DNA from 2 places in the Solibacillus sp. GQ1 genome. Region 1 is predicted to be linked to the other one. Evidence: riboswitches for the same ligand, from Rfam matches in the RefSeq annotation. Region 1 holds a riboswitch; the other holds the start of a gene.
The links. Region 1 has a riboswitch for thiamine pyrophosphate ahead of thiW (energy coupling factor transporter S component ThiW). Riboswitches for the same ligand answer to the same signal wherever they lie in the genome.

Region 1 (12,833 bases):
AGGAAAGGCGAAAACTTCGTGGTCCTGCTCTATTAAACCATTCACATGGCTTCTCAATTTCTCCTCGTTATAATCGATTACAGCAACTTTTACTCCTAATGTAGCCAAGCTTTTGACAAGGCTTGCGCCAATTCCCTGGGCTCCGCCTGTCACAAGAGCAACTTTCCCTCTTAACTCCTGAAAGTTCACTTCAACACTTCCTTTCGTTTACAGTTATGTATAGACAGCTTGATTTCTTATTAGAATCAACAATCAATAATGATAATCATTATCAATTGATTCTATTAGCAATGATAGGCCTAACATTTTACAACGTCAAGAGACATTCAAACATTCCAATAGAAAGACCTAAGTTTTAGTTTAGTGCTGATTTAAAGAAGTAATATTCGGCATTTTTGAACAATTTATAAGGAAAACTGCGTTAATTAAATCCAAATAAAGGAATAAACATGAACTTCCTCTCCTCTATTATGTAGTCTTATCAATTCATTACTGACCTGTAGAGAAGCTATCATTGTGTAAATATTTTGCCAGAAAAACATTCTTGGATATAGAGAGCGATAGGAATATGGAATTACTGCACAAAAGATTATGGAATTTATTCGTTTTTCCTGTGAATATTATTTTTTTCTGTTAATGTAGAACACCGTTAAATACCTGCTACTAAAACATTCCCAAGCTTTGAATCCCATAAAAATTACTACAAGCCCGAAAGAATTTTGTTTAACAAGCGCTTGTTTGTGTTAATTACAGTAATAATACTTTTTTCAGATAACAGAAAAAAGCTATACATAAAAACGTGCATTACAGTTTTACTTAGAAAATAAAATAAAGGACGTGGTTCATGAATGTTGGAAATCGTTAATTTTTTGAATAAATATGTTTGGAGTAATGCGTTAGTATTTTTATTTTTGGCGGTCGGTCTCATTTTTACGTTGAGAACTCGATTCGTTCAAGTAAGACGTTTTAAAGATATGATCACATTGCTGTTTGAGAAAAATCATGACAGTGCCGGCATTTCTTCTTTCCAGGCATTAGCGATGTCATTAGGAAGCCGTATTGGTACAGGTAATATTGTCGGTGTTGCAGCAGCCATCAGCCTCGGTGGTCCTGGTGCAGTTTTCTGGATGTGGGTTATGGGATTTTTAGGTGCAGCCACTTCATTTATTGAAATTACCCTTTCTCAAATTTTCAAAAGTAAAATCGAAGGTGAATACCGCGGCGGAACACCGTTTTATATTTACAAAGGCTTGAATTTAAAATGGTTTTCCATTATTTCAGCGACGATTTTAATTATCGTTATCGGTATTTTATGGCCGACAGTACAGGCGAACACGATTGCTTTAACGGTTCAGGAATCATTCAATGTTCCCCCACTTGTAACAGGTCTACTGCTTGCTGCATTAATGGCCGTAATCATTTACGGTGGGGTAAAGCGAATCGCCACTGTTTCGGAATATTTAGTTCCGTTCATGGCATTAGCATACGTGACAATTTGTATCGCATTATTAGTTATTAACATTTCTGAAATTCCGGCGATGTTTTCATTGATTGTGACAAGTGCGCTTAACTTGAATGCTACATTTGCAGGTCTGGTCGGTACAGCCATCGCAATGGGTGTACAGCGTGGTGTATTCTCAAGTGCTGCCGGGTTAGGTACGGAAACGTTTGAATCCGGTGCAACGAGTGTTTCGCACCCTGCCAAACAAGGTTTAGTACAGGCATTTTCTATTTACATCGATACGTTTCTAATCTGTACAGCGACAGCCTTTATGATTTTAATTACAGGTATGTACAATGTTGCGCCAAGTGCAGGCGAGGCCATCGTATCGAACATTCCAGGTGCTAACCCTGAAATTTATACACAGTCGGCAATGAGTACACTGATCTCTCCGACATTCGGTCAGTACTTTATGACAATTTCATTATTCCTGTTCTGTTTTACTACGTTAATTACGTACTTCTACAAAATGGATACAAACATTGCCTTCATTAAAGAAACGCTTAATATCGGCAAAGCAGGGAAAATCATTACGCATGCTGCCCGCCTCGGACTTTTAGGCATGGTTATTTTCGGCGCAGTGAATTCGGCTACCCTTATTTGGGCGATTACTGATTTAGGAGTAGGTTTGCTCGGCTGGGTGAACGTCATTACGATCGTGCTGCTTTCGAAAACCGCTTTAACCGCACTGAAAGATTACGATACGCAAAAACGCTTGGGGCTTAACCCAACGTTCAACCCGCTAGTGTTAGGGATTAAAAATGCGGATTTCTGGGAAGACCTCGAAGCAAGATCTTCGATACCAAATACCGTTCCTTCAAAAGGAAAAACGGTCGTAGCGAAGAAAGTCCAAGAACGTCTGCAACCAGTGCCGAATCCGTTTTCTGAATAAGTGATAGGCTGACCATCGCTCGTTGTTTCGGTTGTGGTCAGCTTTTTTATTTATTATTTACTTCATATATGGTTCAATTATAGAACAAATGTTCCAATTAAGAGGTGAAGTTTATGAACATCGAATGGCTGCATATCCGCATCCTGATTACGTGCTCGATTGTGGGCTTTGCCAAACGTGAAGCATTGGCCGCAAGCTATCCGACAGAGGCAATTGATGAACTGGAACAGCACGGCTATATTGCCCGGACGCGCTATGGCCATTATTACAATACGAAGCTTGCCGCGCAGTATTTAAGAAAGTTTATTACAACGTATAGCCCGCGCTTGAAGGTTGCGGAAATGGTGGAACTGTTGGAGCATGCACCCGAATATATCGTCGTCGATATTGAAACGACGGGTGGCTCTGCTGCTAGAGGTGATAAAATCGTGGAGATTGCTGCACTAAAAATTCGCAACGGAGAAACGGTGGACCTTTTTCACCGCTTTGTGAATCCGGAAAAACTGATTAAAAATTCGCATATTCACGGGATTACTAATGAACGGGTGAAAGGTGAGCAAACGATCTCCCCTGTCATTCACGCCTTTAAAGATTTTTTAGGTGATTTGCCGATTGTCAGTCACCATATCGGGTTTGACTGGTACAGCTTCCTCGCACTCGAGTTTTTCCGAAATGGCATTCGTCCAACGAATCCGGCAGCCTGTACGGTACTGCTTGCGCGCAAATATTTGGACAGTCCGAGAAATAATTTAAATGTCATTGCCGAAACGTATAACATCCCGCTTCTTAACCATCATACAGCCGATGCGGATGCGATTTGTGCCAATGAAATACTGCAGCTTATTTTGAAGAAAGCGACTGCACAGTAGGAGACGGTTCTATCGGTTCTATTTGTGCGATCGCTTTTTTGTTTTGTGATTTTATTAGAATAGTTAGGGCGGTTATTAGAAAATGTCGGCGGGGTATAAGAACATCGGTGTCCTTTAATTGAAGATGTCGGCTGTTTATTAGAACAACTCACTGATTTATTGGCATCGCACTTTTATTGGAACATTTTTTTGTTTATTAGAACGATGCAGGTCGTTATTAGAAGCGTTTGAATGCCTCCTGATTTATTTGAAACTATTTCCATCCAATCGACGTAGAATAGAACAATGGAGGTGTACGGATGAGAAACTTATCTTCATATATGATGCTTACTGGGATATTGATCACTGCCCTATGCGGGAACTGGATCATCCTTAATTATGATGAGGTCGTGATTTATCCGAAAGCTTCTTATCTTACTTTCGGAATCGGGTTAGTACTGGTAGGATGCACTTTTGTAATGAATCAAATCTTCAGTTACCGGGAACAGGAAAAAGCACATACAAAAGATAAACGGCATGCTCTAAACGAATGGCTTACTGCTAATCAGCCAGTTAATAAATGGTTGAGTGGACTTGTTGTTCTACCGCTTGTGATCGCACCGTTTTATAACTGGACGCTGTTTTTTACGATGCTGGAATGGTATTTATTTTCGGGGCTTGTAATAGCCGGTATTATTTACATGTTGAATGGTGACAGAGTAGAAGACAATAAGGACTGGGAGTATAAAGGGAAGACAAAAATGATGCTTGATCTGATCGATTACCGCAAACATCCCTTTAATATTTCGCTTATTATCTACATCCTGGTCATTGTCAGTTTTGTGTTAAGCAAGAGGTTGGATATTCCGCTCTATATGGAAACAGGGGGCAACTCGCGCTACGTTACTTCTTTGCCAACGATTTCGTTTTTAATGTCTTCCTTAATGGTCGTGAGTACGTTTATTTATATTATCAGTCATGGGAATTTCTTTGGTTTTCGTAAAGCTGAGTTAAGTTATGAAAGAGTCATGTTCGTCCACTTTACAGAAATTATTGTATGTGGTGCCACCCTGTTTATTTTAATTTTCACATTAATCAATGCGTTGTATGTGTATTTTTAAATGGATGGCTACTAACGACATAGGCACACACTGGTAAATTATTGCATATTTTAACTACAATAAAAAAGAGGTGAACTATTGAACCCGAATCAAGATTATACATCAGTGCAATCCCAGTTTACATTCGACCTTAATAAAAACCCGTTATTCGTTAAAGACCAGCAAAATTTTATTAATGTAATGGGCGGCAACCAGTTAAATACGCTTGATAATATATCGCTGCTTGATATATATCTTAGCGCCAATAATGTGATTGAACCGCACTATCACCAAAATGCGGCGGAACTTGTTTACTGTATTACAGGGAGTGCGATTGTTTCGATTTTGAATCCGTTTACGAAACAGCTGATGCATTTTCCGATTAGCCCCGGTCAAGTAGCGAACGTTCCTCAAGGGTGGTGGCATTACGAAGTCGCTACGCAAAACAACACGCATCTGCTTGCCATTTTTAATGCTCCGACACCGGAAGTCATTTTAGGTTCCGACCTCCTTAAGCTGACACCAGCAAATATTATGGCCCATACGTATGGCATGAACGAAAATTTATGGCAGCAGGCAATTGCTCCTGTCAGACCGAATACTTTCATCGGTCCGCCAAACCCTTGGCAACATGCCCAACCCGGTAATTATGGCGGCGGGTATGAGCAGTAGTTTTTCTCGGTCAAAGGAATCAAATTTAGAAAATGCATTTGCATAATGAAACGGCCGTGTTATGATAATTGTGAAATTAACCCAATATTGGAAGCAGATGATCTGCTCATAAAACTACTAGGGGCGCCTTTTGGCTGAGAAGTACCCTTTGCACCTGATCTAGGTAATACTAGCGTAGGAAAGTAGTGTCGATCCCCTATTTTTATTTTTGTATAGGCTACGATACCACTTTCTTAATTGAAAGTGGTTTTTTTTGTTGCAAAAATTATTATAAAGGATGGTAGAAATGAATAAAACGAGAAAACTTACATATTCCGCGATTATCGCAGCGATTACGACGATTCTCAGCAGTTTGGTGTATATCCCATTAGGTTTTGCAAAAATTTTTCCGATTCAGCACTTTGCCAATGTCGTATCGGCGGTACTGCTCGGTCCATGGTATGCGGTATTACAGGCGTTTCTTACATCGACGTTAAGAAATTTGATGGGGACAGGCAGTATCTTTGCCTATCCGGGGAGTATGATTGGCGCACTTCTCGCTGCATTTTTGTTTGCGAAAACGAAGAAGTTGGCGTTTGCAGCGGTAGGTGAAGTGATTGGGACAGGGTTGCTCGGTGCGTTGGCTACTTATCCGATTGCGATTTTATTTTTAGGTCAGGAAGCGGCACTGTTCGGTTTTGTCCCGGCATTTATGATGAGTTCGTTTGCGGGTGCGCTTTTAGGCTATGGCTTGCTGAAGATTATGGTGAGAAATCGGGCATTTGGCGGGATGCTTTATCAGAATGTTGGGTGAAGAGCTGGCGTTGAACGCAAGGGATTTATTATTAGAAGACTTTAAAATATATTAGAATATGAAGCGCCGGGTATCGAGTCATGGCACCCGGCACATTTTATTAAGCTAAATTGATCTGCCATGACACGCCGTAACGGTCATTTAACCAGCCGAATTTCTTACTGAAACCGTAATCACCGATTGGCATTAACGGATGTCCGCCATCAAGCAGTTTTTCATAAAGATGATTGATTTCTTCTTCTGTATCACATGTAATAAAAATAGAAAATGACGGTGTGAAGCCAAACTCATGTTTTAAATTACTGTCAATGCACATAAATTCCTGACTTTTTATCGAAAAAGTTGCTTGCATAACTTTCCCTTCATCTCCGCCTTCATTTGCTCCATAGCGGACAATACTCGTAATTTCTGCGTCCTCGATAACGGATGTGTAGAAGTTCATTGCTTCTTCTGCAACGCCGCCTTGAAACATTAAAAATGGTTTTGCGCTTTTCATTGTACCCTTCCCCTTCTGAATTCAAATTTACACCACTTCAATTTAGCCTATTTTACCATTTTTCGCGAACTTTTCTCCCTATAAGTTAGAGGCATCTCCTAACTAGACGGTGCCTTTGATTTAATATTTAAATTTCGCGATGAGCTGTTGTTCCGAAGATGCGGCTACTTCTTCTGGAACCGTATAAAGATATAGTAGAACAATTCAACCTTTTATTAGAAAATCTTCCCCGAAAATTCAATCACCGGATGGTCATAACCCCCACCTTGTGTTTCATTATACGTCCTAACCTTGATAGCTCACTTTTCCGGTCTCAACTAATTCCTTCAGACCCATGAACATTAAATTCCAGCCATGTTCTGTGCCATCTCGCATTTCATCTAGAGCTTTTACGATGTCTGCATCTGTCCATTGCTCTTCATTTTCAACATGGATCAGTTGAGTGAACGTCATTTCACTGCCTTGTCCCAACTCTTTCAGCTCCACTGTGATTGTATCTTCCAGTTCGCTGAATTGCGGCATTTTAAAAGTGAACACGATTTTTTCAGGCGAATTGATTTCAACATACTTCCCGATCGCCCGGTAGTCTACACCTTGCCGGTGGTCTACAATTTCCCAACTGCCCCCTACTTTTGGGTCATTTTGTGCAACCTTGTTCGTCCCTTCCAATGTAAAGAACCACTTTTTCATCATTACAGGATTCAACCATGCGTCAAACACTTTTTCAGGCTTTACATTAAATTCTCTTTTCATTGTTAATGTAGTCGTTGAGGTATTGTTCATTCAAATTCTCCTTTTAGTTACTTTAGTTTATTAATAACCTATTCACAGGAACTTTTAAAACAATTGCTCCAATAAAAAAGTCTCCTGCGAGATTATTCTCACAGAAGACTTGCTTCATCAATTATTCTCCGAAAACGATATGCCACTCGGCGCGGCCTGCTAAAAATTCCTCAGCTAATGCTTTTGCGCCTTCTAAACTATGGCTTGCCGCCCAGCCGCATTGCACTTCATTACATGCTGGAACAGCCTCTGCCTTCAGCACATCTTGCAGCGTATTTTCAATAATCGTTAATACGCCGTCATAGTCATTGTAGTTCAGTAATGCCAAGTAGAAGCCTGTTTGGCAGCCCATTGGCGATAAATCAACGACATCTTCGCTATGATTGCGGATACGGTCAGCCATTAAATGCTCTAAAGAGTGTAGTGACGGCATTTCCATATGTGCCTTGTTCGGCTGTTTGAAACGGATATCGTATTTTGTTACGACATCGCCTTTCGCTCCTGTTTTCGTACCGGCAAGTCGCACATAAGGTGCCACTACTTTCGTATGGTCTAAATCAAAGCTCTCTACATTTGTTTTTTCTGTTGTCATGTTGAATCCCCCTAGTTAAATAAATTGCATCGATTTTATAAATTGTTGAATCCGTTCGTTGTTGTTTGCCGTAAAGAAGTTTTCGGTTACGCCGTCATAGCCGATTTCACCGTTTTCGAGAAATAAAATCCGATCTGCCACTTCGCGCGCAAAATTCAAGTTGTGCGTCACGATAATCATCGACTTGCCTTCCTCCGCCAAATTTTTCAGCACCTTCAGCACTTCTCCTTCCAGCTCGGGATCCAGTGCACTTGTCGGCTCATCGAACAGTAAAAACTGCGGCTCCATTGCCAATGCTCTTGCGATGGCGACACGCTGCTGTTGCCCTCCGGATAATTGCGATGGATACTGGTCTGTTTTATGACTCAGGCCAACCTTCTCCAATAATTGCTGTGCCTTTTGTTTAGCAGCCCCTTTGTCTTTCCTTAAGACGGTAACCGGCCCTTCCATCACATTTTCAAGCACTTTCATATGCGGGAACAGATTGAAGCTTTGGAATACCATCGCTGTATTTTGGCGTATTGAAAGCAGGTTCTTTTGAGAGATTGGCTTGTTCAGTTCAACTTTTTGGTTGCCGACTGTCAGAATCCCTTTTTCAGGTCGCTCCAATAAATTGATACAGCGTAACAGCGTTGATTTCCCTGAACCGGATGGACCTAAAATAACCGTTGTTTCGCCTTCATGAAATGTTAAATTAATATTTTTCAATGCCTCGTTTTCGCCAAAGAACTTCGACATTTGCTGAAATTGTACGATAATAAGCCCTCCCTTCTAGCGCTTCACCTGACACTTCTACACATACTTCGATGCGTATTTTTCCAGGCGGCTTTGAATGATCATCAGTATACTAATGAAGATTAAATAGATGACCGCACAAAGTGAATAAATCATAAGCGGCTCATATGTACGTGCGGTAATTTGCTGTCCGACCATGAATAGATCCGCTAGAGTAATACTCGCAACTAACGATGTGCCTTTCACTAAATCGATAAAATCATTGGCCACTGATGGTAATGAAATTCGGACGGTTTGCGGTGCGATAACTCGTCGCATCATTTGCCAATACGTCATACCGAGAGATTCTGCAGCTTCCCATTGTCCTTTTGGGATGGCCAAAATCGAAGCTCGAATCGATTCAGATGCATAGGCGCCTGTATTCAGTGAGAATGTAATAATCGCCGCTGTCCAGGCATCAAGGGTAATCCCCAATTTCGGAAGACCGAAGAATACGATAAACAATGTCACCAATAATGGTGTTCCACGGAATACCCAGACGTAAGTACCGAAAATCCAGCGTAATACTTTATAGTTTGAGATTCTAGCCAGTGCCGTCACGACTGCGATGACTAATGCTATGGCAAAGGCAATGAGCGATAGCGGAATGGTAACAAGAAGTCCTGCTTTTAAAATCGGCCAGATCGAGTTAAGTAAAATATCCATTTCTCTACTCATCCACTAACACTCCTTTCTATAGTTAAATCCACGTAAAAAAGGCCGTCGAAACGACCTTTCCATTAGTTGTTTGAAATAACATTTTCACCAAAATATTTTTCCGAAATTGCTTCGAATGTACCGTCTTCTGTACGTTCTTTAATAATTTCATTTAACTTCTCACGGAACTCATCGTTTTCTTTATTTAAAATTAATGCGATATCAGTTGAATTGATCGCACCGTCCAGTACTTTCAATTTCGTGTCCGGCTGTTCCTGCAAGTATGTCAGGAATGTCACGCGGTCATGGATTGTTCCATCAGCGCGGCCTTGTACAACAAGCTCGATTGAACTCATCAGATCATTTGTTGCGACAACTTCTGCACCAAGCGCTTCTGCATCGCGGGCAAAGTTACTTGTAATTGTTTGTGAAGATTTTTTGCCGTCCATGTCAGCCGGCTCTTTAATTTCTGTGTTATCTGTATGTACAGCAACAACCGCTTCTGATTTCATATATGGCGTTGAGAAATCATACTTTTCTTTACGCTCATCTGTAATCGATACGTTGTTAATTACGAAATCGTATTTATCTGTATCTAAACCCGCAATTAATGAATCCCATTTTGTTTCAACATACTCAGCTTCAACACCTAGGTCTTTTGCAATCTGATCAGCAATTTCATATTCAAAGCCTGTTAATGCTCCTGATTCATCATGGAAGCTGAATGGAGGGAATGTTCCTTCAAGACCGATTTGAATTTTTCCGTCTGCCTGGATTTCCTCTAATTTATTTTTTGCCTCGCTTGCGTTTTCTTCTGATTTATCGCCACCACATGCTGCTAAAACGAGCGCTGATAATGTAACGATTGATAGTAATTTTTTCATGCTAAATGCCTCCGCTTTTAATTCCTAGTTATTTAATAAACTTTATATTATAACAGGGTAATAATAAAAACAATCTTTATTTTCTGAACAATTATTAAATTTAAAACTTTTAGTTAATAAAGGCTAGGAATCGTGCAAAATGCAGATAAAAAGTGCCAATTCCCTCAAATAGAAAATTGACACTAACTTTATAAATGCATGCCTGTCCATTGCCAAAAAGTAAAGTAGAAAAGCATGATGATGAATATATATAGGGGCATTAAAATGGCGCTAAGCTTTACGAGATTCCGCGCATCATAGGAAATATCCCCCTCCTCATAAAACAGCAGCAATGCTTTTGAGCTGACCGGCACCGTTACACAATAGTTCATCCCGATTAAACTTAAAAACACGACAGTTGAGGGGTTTACGCCGATTAACTCACTGAACAAGATCAGTCCTGGAATGAAGACTATGGCACGTGTCGTATGGGAAGTAATATACAGATGACTTGTTACGGTAATCGTTAGGATCATTAATACGATCAGCCAGTCCGGTGCACCGACAAACAGATGCAACACGCTGATCATTTCACTTTCTATCCATTCCACAATGCCCGTATCGACCAATACTTTGCCGAGCGCGGTCGCTGCAGCAACAAACATCACAAGATTCCATGAAACGGCATTCATTCCTTGTTTCCAGCTGATAATTCCGAAGTTTGGCATCATGAAAAGAATGGCACCGATTACTGTAATCAGTTCAATATCCAACCCGTGGAGGCTTTCCGTCATCCAGCCGATGATTAAAAATAATATGAGAACCATTGTCTTTTTTTCATCTTTTCCAAAAGGTTTTGTTACAGGAATCGTTTCAATACTTTCCAATTTCTCTACACTACCCCGCGGCCACAATGTCCATTTGATGACGATTAATGAAAGCAATGTTACAACAAGTGCAAACGGAACACCCCATATTAACCACTGGATGTAGGAAATCGATTCACCGGCCGTATTTTCCAGAAAGCCGATGCCGATTAAATGGGAACCTGCTCCGATTAAAGTCGCCGATGTACTCATTAAAATGATTACCGGTGCAATAATCGCCAAAATACTTTGTTCTTTAGAAGAAAATTTCTCGCTGATTTGCTTAATAATCGGCATCGACAATGCTGCTCGCCCTGATGTTGAAGGGATAAAGAAGGCCGATGCAAACAATACCGAACTTAGTCCAAGCACGACATTTTCTTTTTTATTCGATTTACTTAAGATGAACAGCGTCAGTCGCTCGGCCAGCCCTGATTTTTTAACGGCTTCCCCGATAATAAACGCGCCGATCATAAGCCACACGACTTTCTCGGATAATGAGTTGTACAATAAATCAGGCTCTGCCGCATTCATTAAAATTATAAATGCAATAAGGGTCATTGCCACCCAGCCTGCTGAAAATTTCGTTGTCACCCATAACGTCATCGCTGATAAAAATGCAAAAAGGGATACTTTTGCACTGTAATCCAAATCTTGAATGAAAATAACGGCAATCAGGATTAGAATGTGTATGGATATAATGATCGCTGTCTTATTCGGCATCGATTGTATCTTTGATTTCAGGCGATTTTGCTTTTGTTTATTTCTTTCTACTTTGCTAGACATGTTAAATGGCTCTTTCTTTTCTATTTTCTTTATTGGCTATTTCCATGCCAATTGAAACTTTACGTAAAATTGATTCCGTACTTTCCTCGATCCATTTCGGTGCTTTTTTAATCGCCTTTTCCAAAGATATCGGTTTTTGAATGATGCTGCTGTAGGCATCAATCCCGGCATGATAGTTCAGATTTGCGCCTTTTCCGATTGTTCCTGTAATCGCGATGACCGGGATGTGATTCTTTTTCGCAATGCGTGCAACCTCAGCAGGGATTTTCCCGTTCGGTGTCTGAAAATCAAGACTGCCTTCCGCTGTTAATACGATATCCGCCGTCAGAATTTTTTCTTCTATATTGATATATTTCATGATGATATTGAACCGTGGATGCAACGTGGCACCCGCAAATGCAATCAGTCCCGCACCTAACCCGCCGGATGCCCCGCTGCCCGGTAATGAACGAACATCCAGTTCAGTTGCTTGTTCAATCAAATCCGCATAATGATCAAGCGTAGATGCTAGTTGTTCCACCTGTTTTGGTGTAGCTCCTTTTTGAGGTCCAAATATATGCGCAACCCCTTTTTCCCCGCACAGAATATTTCCCCAGTTACACGCAACATTGATCGAAACGTTCTTTAACCGTGGATCAGCATTTTCCGTATCAATGGTATTGACAGCCATTAAATCTTCTCCGCCATTCATTTGGACAATTTGCCTGTTTTCATCTAAAAACTGAACGCCCAATGCTTGCGCCATTCCTGCACCCCCATCCGATGTACCCGAATCCCCGCAGCCAATCAGAATATTTTCAATGCCCATATTAAGTGCCGCAACAATCAATTCCCCTACACCATAAGTAGTCGTTTTCAACGGGTTTCTTTGATGGCGCGGCACGAGTTTCAAACCTGCCACCGCCGCCATCTCAATGACCGCAGTCCGTTTCCCGTTCTCTTCATAAATACCAAAATAGCTTTTAATCTTTTTGCCGACCGGTCCGGTTACTTTTTTATAAACTAATTCTCCGTCCTTTAAACGAACAATTGTCTTCACGAATCCTTCCCCGCCATCAACCATTGGCATTACTTCCAAATCAATGGTCGGGTCAAAACGTCTTACCCCCCGTTCCATCGCTAATGCGACATCCTCTGCATCCAAACATTCTTTAAACCCTGATGGTACGATTACAATTTTCATTAGGCATCCCTCCAAAATTTATTAATT
Region 2 (6,295 bases), on a different contig from region 1:
ATTTTGATTTTGAACGGATTGCACGCGATCAGCGGGAAGCTTATAATAATTTCCTCCGAAGAGCTGTCGAGCGTATGCATGCGGAAGGATATACCGTTTCTACCGCATTGGCTCCAAAAACGAGAGCCGATCAGCCAGGGGAATGGTTTATGGGCCATGACTATAAGGCGCACGGCGAAATAGTGGATTTTGTTATGCTGATGACATATGAGTGGGGCTATTCTGCTGGACCTCCAATGGCCGTTTCTCCGCTGCCTCAAGTCGAACAAGTAGTACAATATGCATTAACAGAAATTCCTGCAAATAAAATTTTACTTGGGCAAAATTTGTATGGTTACGATTGGACATTACCTTTTGTACAAGGAGGAGATTACGCAGAAGCGATAAGCCCGCAACGTGCAATTGAAGTGGCCAAACGCTACAACGCAGCAATCCAATTTGACTATACAGCACAGGCACCCTACTTTAACTATTATGATGAGCAAGGGCGTTCACATATTGTCTGGTTTGAAGATGCGCGTTCGATTCAGGCGAAGTTCGATTTAGTAAAGCGATTAAATTTGCGCGGAGTCGGCTATTGGAAGCTCGGTCTGCCATTCCCGCAAAATTGGCAGCTCATCGGGGCTAATTTTAATGTAGTGAAGAAATAGCAAAAGGAAAGAAAGTCAGATGAAAAAACATCTGACTTTTTGATTGTCATCTAAATTAAGAAGGAGATTTTATTGAAGCTGATGAAGTATTAGTAGTAGCTGAATAAAAGGGGGATTATAGATGGGGAATATTCCGAAAATTTTACAAAACTTACGTATCCCAGTAATCGGGGCACCATTGTTTATTATTAGCAATCCGAAATTGGTCATTGAACAATGTAAGGCAGGAATAGTCGGGTCAATGCCTGCGTTAAATGCAAGACCGGCAAGCCAGTTGGATGAATGGTTAGCTGAAATTACAGAGGAGTTGGCCAGCTATAATGCCAAAAATCCGGATCGGCCGGCAGCGCCATTTGCCATTAATCAGATTGTCCATAAAACAAATGACCGGCTGGAACAGGATATGGAGCTCTGTGTGAAATATAAAGTTCCGATTATTATTACTTCACTTGGGGCACGTGAAGAAGTATTTGAGGCAGCACATCGTTATGGAGGCATCGTTTTCCATGATGTCATTAACAATCATTTTGCAAAAAAAGCGATTCAAAAAGGTGCAGACGGCATCATTGCTGTAGCAACAGGCGCAGGTGGCCATGCAGGTCAGCAAAGCCCATTTGCGCTCGTACAGGAAATCCGTGAATGGTTTGACGGTCCATTAGCTTTATCAGGATCAATCGCACGAGGACATTCGGTATTGGCTGCACAGGCGATGGGGGCTGATTTTGGCTATATCGGTTCACCATTCATCGCGACCGAAGAAGCGTTTGCTCGTCAAGAATATAAACAGATGATTGTTGATAGTACTGCAGAAGATATTGTATACAGCAATTTATTTACAGGAATCCACGGGAATTATTTGAAAGGTTCTATCATGAACGCGGGGATGGACCCGAGTAATTTAAAAGAAAGTGATCCTTCAGCAATGAACTTTAACGATAATACCGCAAAAGCCTGGAAAGATATTTGGGGCAGCGGGCAAGGAATTGGCGCGATTAAAGAGATTACTTCCACAAAACAATATGTCGATAAATTGGCCGAGGAATATGCTCAGGCTTATCAGGAACTGACTGGTAAAAGATCTGCAGTAACCCATCTACAATAGATGTCAGCGCATCATTAGTAACAAAATTTTTACTAACGATGCGCTATTTTGTGAATTTGTTATTGAACTATTAATTTCGTAATTTTGTGAATTCACTTGCCCGGGTCGAATTAATTTGTTACACTCGGGGTAATTAAATGCATTTGCGGGGGGACACAGCAGTGTTGAGAAGGTTAAAACCTGACCCTTAGAACCTGGCCGTTAATACGGACGTAGGGAGCAAAGTACACGCTATACATATGTACTTACTTTGGCTCCGCGTATCCTTTACGTGGAGTCTTTCTTTTGCAAATATACAAGCATTTGATTTGCGGGGGGACACAGCAGTGTTGAGAAGGTTAAAACCTGACCCTTGGAACCTGGCCGTTAATACGGACGTAGGGAGCAATGAAAAGTGGTACTTACACTTTTTGGGGACGTCTCTCTATATTGAGGCGTCTTTTTTGTGCTTCCGCCAACAAAAAGGAGGAGTAACAATGGGATTTTGTGAAAAGGTAAGGAAAGAAACGGATTTTTATTGGGAGGCTAGCTTCTATCACCCTTTTGTACAAGGGATTGCAGATGGGAGTTTACCGCTTGAAAAGTTTAAGTTTTATATGCTGCAGGATGCATATTATTTAAAACATTATACGAAAGTTCTTGCTCTTGCAGCTGCAAAAGCGACTACGGATGACGATGTTCAATATTTTCTGCAAACAGCAAAATTTATTCATGACGCAGAGCTGGAGTTACACCGTACAACGTTTAAAGAATTAGGTGTGACAGCGGATGATTTGGAACAATTCGAACCGGCTCCAGCAGCCTATAACTATGTAAGCCATATGTATAATGCAGTGCATAACGGAGATGTAGCAGAAGCATTTGCGGCAATTTTACCGTGCCCATGGCTGTATCAGGAGATTGGGCAAAGGTTAAAAGATGCATGTCCGAATGTCCCTCTTTATGAACAGTGGATTGCATTATATGCTTCCGAGGAGATGCTTCAAAATATTGAAGTACAAAAATCGATGCTGGATCGATATGCGAAAGAACAACCTGCAAAGCTAAAAGTATTGCAGGAGCATTTTAAGAAAAGCTGCTATTACGAATGGATGTTCTGGGAGATGCCTTGGACAAAGCAAAGCTGGGAACAAGGGGTGTATATAAATGAGTCTGCAAGCAATTTATAATAAACAACCATTAGTTCATTGTATTACCAACTATGTTGTCGCAAATTTTACAGCGAATGGCTTGCTGGCGGTAGGAGCTTCACCAGTAATGGCGGATGCAATAGAAGAAGTGGGAGAAATGGCTGCCCAGGCCAATGCTTTACTTTTAAATATGGGCACTTTGAATGAACGGACAATAGAGTCGATGAAGAAAGCAGGACTTAGCGCAAACATGCATAATACTCCGGTTGTTTTTGATCCAGTAGGTGTAGGGGCAACGAAGTTTCGAGCGGAGACAGCACAACAATTGCTCGACCTTTTAAAGATTAATGTAATCCGCTGCAATATTGGAGAAATGGCGGCTCTTGCGGGAGTAAATTGGGCGTCTAAAGGTGTGGATAGTGGCAAAGGAGATATCGATGTTGCAGTGACTGCCAAAAAGTTGGCTAATAACTATCAATGTATTGTGATTGTAACAGGAGAACAAGATGTTATTACTGATGGGATAAGAGTGGGATTTGTAGAGGGTGGTCATGAAAAGGTGACAAAAATGACGGGGAGTGGCTGCTTGCTTAGTGCCTTTTGTGCAGCGGTGCTTGCGGTCAGTAAAGAACCGTTTGATGACTTACTGACACTATTGACCGAATATAAACAGGCAAGTGCCAACTCTGCTGCAGCTATAGGAACTTTCCACACAAATTTCTTGAATGAACTAGAAAATTTAGCGGAGGGACGACAATGATTACATGTACAATCGCAGGCTCGGATAGCGGTGGCGGTGCCGGGATTCAAGCCGATTTAAAAACGTTTCAGGAACTCCGTGTATTCGGTACATCAGTAATCACCGCATTAACCGCTCAAAATACTGAAGGAGTGCATGGAATTTTTCCTACAACGGCTGATTTCGTTCAAGCTCAGCTAAAGGCAGTACTTCAAGATTTCGACGTAAAGGCAATTAAAACAGGGATGCTGTTTAGTGCTGAAATTATCGAAGCCATTGTGATTTTACTAAAAAATACGGATATTCCGCTTATCGTTGATCCGGTCATGATTGCAAAAGGCGGTGCCAGTTTGCTAGAACAGGAAGCAACAACGGCCCTTAAGGAAAAGTTATTGCCGCTTGCAACCGTTTGTACACCGAACATTCCGGAAGCGGAAATCCTGACTGGTTATACAATACAAAATGAAAAAGATATCAATTTAGCGGCGCAGCATCTATTAAGTCTAGGGCTGGAATGTGTAGTCATTAAGGGTGGTCATTTAAACAGTAAGCATGCGACAGATACGGTTTTCATTCGCGGGGAGCAACCATTTAAAATGAAAACCGAGAGAGTGGATACTAAGCATACCCATGGAACAGGATGTACATTTTCGGCAGCAATCACGGCGGAGATGGCAAAAGGTAGATCGATAGTGGCATCCATTATAGAAGCAAAAAAATATGTGCAGCTGGCAATTCGTCATCCGCTCAATATTGGCAACGGGTTTGGCCCGACAAATCATTTCGCCTATCATGAACAGCGGGGGTTGTGTGATGTCCATGTTTTTTGATTTAAATAAATATTTTATTATGGGAACAATCAATTGTAAACGCGACCCGCTGCTTGTTTTAGAAGAAGCGCTACAGGCAGGAATCACGATGTTCCAGCTGAGGGAAAAAGGCAAAAATGCTTTAAAAGGCGATGAGTATGTACAATTTGCGCGTAAATGCCAAAAGATATGCCAAACATATAAAGTACCATTCATTATCAATGATGATGTTGAACTTGCATTAACATTAAATGCAGATGGGATTCATGTAGGACAGGAAGACACCGAAGTTGAAAAATTTAGATCTTTTGCGAAAAATAAAATCGTTGGAGTATCGGTTCATACAATGGAACAACTGGAATTTGCCATTGCAAATGGGGCAGATTATGCGGGGATTGGTCCAATTTATCAAACTTTCTCAAAAGGTGATGCGAGAGCACCGGTAGGGCTGACGTTATTAGAAGAAGCGAAATCTCAGTACCCTCAATTTCCGATTGTAGCAATTGGCGGAATCTCTGTTGAAAACAGTTTCATTGTTAGACAAACCGGAGTAAATGGAGTCGCCGTTATTTCTGCAATCAGTCATAGCGATAATATAAAAGAAGCTGTAAATTCACTGTAAGTTAAATTCTGTCATATAAGTACTATTTTAATTGGAATAACCTGTACCAAATTACTCTTTTCTACTATTCTGGCAATTTAGTATGATAGTTCTGTTATACACTACAGAATTTGGGAGTGAAAGAAATGTTGAAAAAACTATCTGCTTCAGCCTTAACGCTAACACTTTTAGCAAGTGGCATGTCAGCAGTTTCAGCGGCACCAACATCTACGAATGAAGATATGACACGTGGAGAGTTTGTGAAGGCCGTAATTGATGCATTGGGAGTAGAGGTCGGTACGGGACAGTCTGTAAAATTCCAGGATGTACCTGAGTCGCTTAAGCCTTATATTGAAAAAGCGGTAGAATTAAAGTTAATTAAAGGAAAAACTCCAACTAAATTTGCGCCAAACGAAAAATTGACACGTACTCATGCTTTCCTTATTGCGGCGAGAGGGTTACAAGATGAGGAAACATATTCTGAAAAGGTATTGGATCAGTTTAAAGATGCAAACAAAATTGGACAAGGCAATCGCCAGGAAATGGCCAAAGCCGTAGCAACAGGCTTACTGACAGGCTTTGATGACGGAATGATTCGCCCGAAAGATTTTGTAACAAAAGCACAGATGCAAAAAATTCTTCAGCGCTTTTTGGAAGAATACAGTCCGGTAAAAGCAAATACGACGGTTTCTTTACGTATTTTAGGCACGACGGATATTCATACTAATATTGTAAACTATGATTATTACAAAGATACGCCAACGAACAGTTTAGGTTTGGCAAAAACTGCGCTGCTAATCGAAAAGGCACGTGAGGAAAATCCAAATACAGTGCTGTTTGACAATGGAGATGCAATACAAGGAACGCCACTTGGCTCATATATTCAGTCCGTAACGAAATTAAAAGACGGGGAAGTTCACCCATCGATTGCGGCCATGATCGCACTCGATTATGATGTAGCGACATTCGGTAACCACGAGTTTAACTACGGTTTGGAATTTCTTGATGAAGTAACAGATGATGCCCCATTCCCGTATGTTAATGCCAATGTGCGCAATGCAGCGACAAAGGAATTAATGTATAAGCCGTATGTTATGATTGAAAAAGATGTAGTTGATTCAAACGGTGAAAAAACGACAATTAATATTGGGGTAACAGGTATTGTACCACCTCAAATTTTAAAATGGGATAAAGCAAATTTAGAAGGAAAAGTAACAGTTGATGATTCCGTAGAGGCTGTTAAAACAGTCGTTCCGCAAATGAA

Region 2: it holds a riboswitch for thiamine pyrophosphate, as region 1 does, so the genes downstream of both, tenA (thiaminase II) here and thiW (energy coupling factor transporter S component ThiW) in region 1, are expected to answer to the same signal.

The regions. Positions count from the first base shown of each region.
Region 1 is NZ_JCAXEX010000002.1:232,337-245,169, reverse strand. It holds gene AC6CH1_RS13600 (2,3-dihydro-2,3-dihydroxybenzoate dehydrogenase) at 1-189, opposite strand, end outside; gene AC6CH1_RS13595 (alanine/glycine:cation symporter family protein) at 849-2,393, shown strand; gene AC6CH1_RS13590 (3'-5' exonuclease) at 2,507-3,262, shown strand; gene AC6CH1_RS13585 (nucleotidyltransferase) at 3,562-4,362, shown strand; gene AC6CH1_RS13580 (cupin domain-containing protein) at 4,441-5,013, shown strand; TPP riboswitch at 5,123-5,211, shown strand; gene thiW (energy coupling factor transporter S component ThiW) at 5,300-5,806, shown strand; gene AC6CH1_RS13570 (VOC family protein) at 5,907-6,302, opposite strand; gene AC6CH1_RS13565 (SRPBCC family protein) at 6,588-7,085, opposite strand; gene AC6CH1_RS13560 (S-ribosylhomocysteine lyase) at 7,207-7,677, opposite strand; gene AC6CH1_RS13555 (amino acid ABC transporter ATP-binding protein) at 7,693-8,433, opposite strand; gene AC6CH1_RS13550 (amino acid ABC transporter permease) at 8,470-9,129, opposite strand; gene AC6CH1_RS13545 (transporter substrate-binding domain-containing protein) at 9,192-9,992, opposite strand; gene AC6CH1_RS13540 (SLC13 family permease) at 10,181-11,623, opposite strand; gene AC6CH1_RS13535 (glycerate kinase family protein) at 11,625-12,806, opposite strand.
Region 2 is NZ_JCAXEX010000001.1:2,180,193-2,186,487, reverse strand. It holds gene AC6CH1_RS11170 (glycoside hydrolase family 18 protein) at 1-650, shown strand, start outside; gene AC6CH1_RS11165 (NAD(P)H-dependent flavin oxidoreductase) at 772-1,752, shown strand; TPP riboswitch at 1,890-1,988, shown strand; TPP riboswitch at 2,055-2,153, shown strand; gene tenA (thiaminase II) at 2,229-2,921, shown strand; gene thiM (hydroxyethylthiazole kinase) at 2,899-3,642, shown strand; gene thiD (bifunctional hydroxymethylpyrimidine kinase/phosphomethylpyrimidine kinase) at 3,639-4,451, shown strand; gene thiE (thiamine phosphate synthase) at 4,435-5,052, shown strand; gene AC6CH1_RS11140 (bifunctional 2',3'-cyclic-nucleotide 2'-phosphodiesterase/3'-nucleotidase) at 5,178-6,295, shown strand, end outside.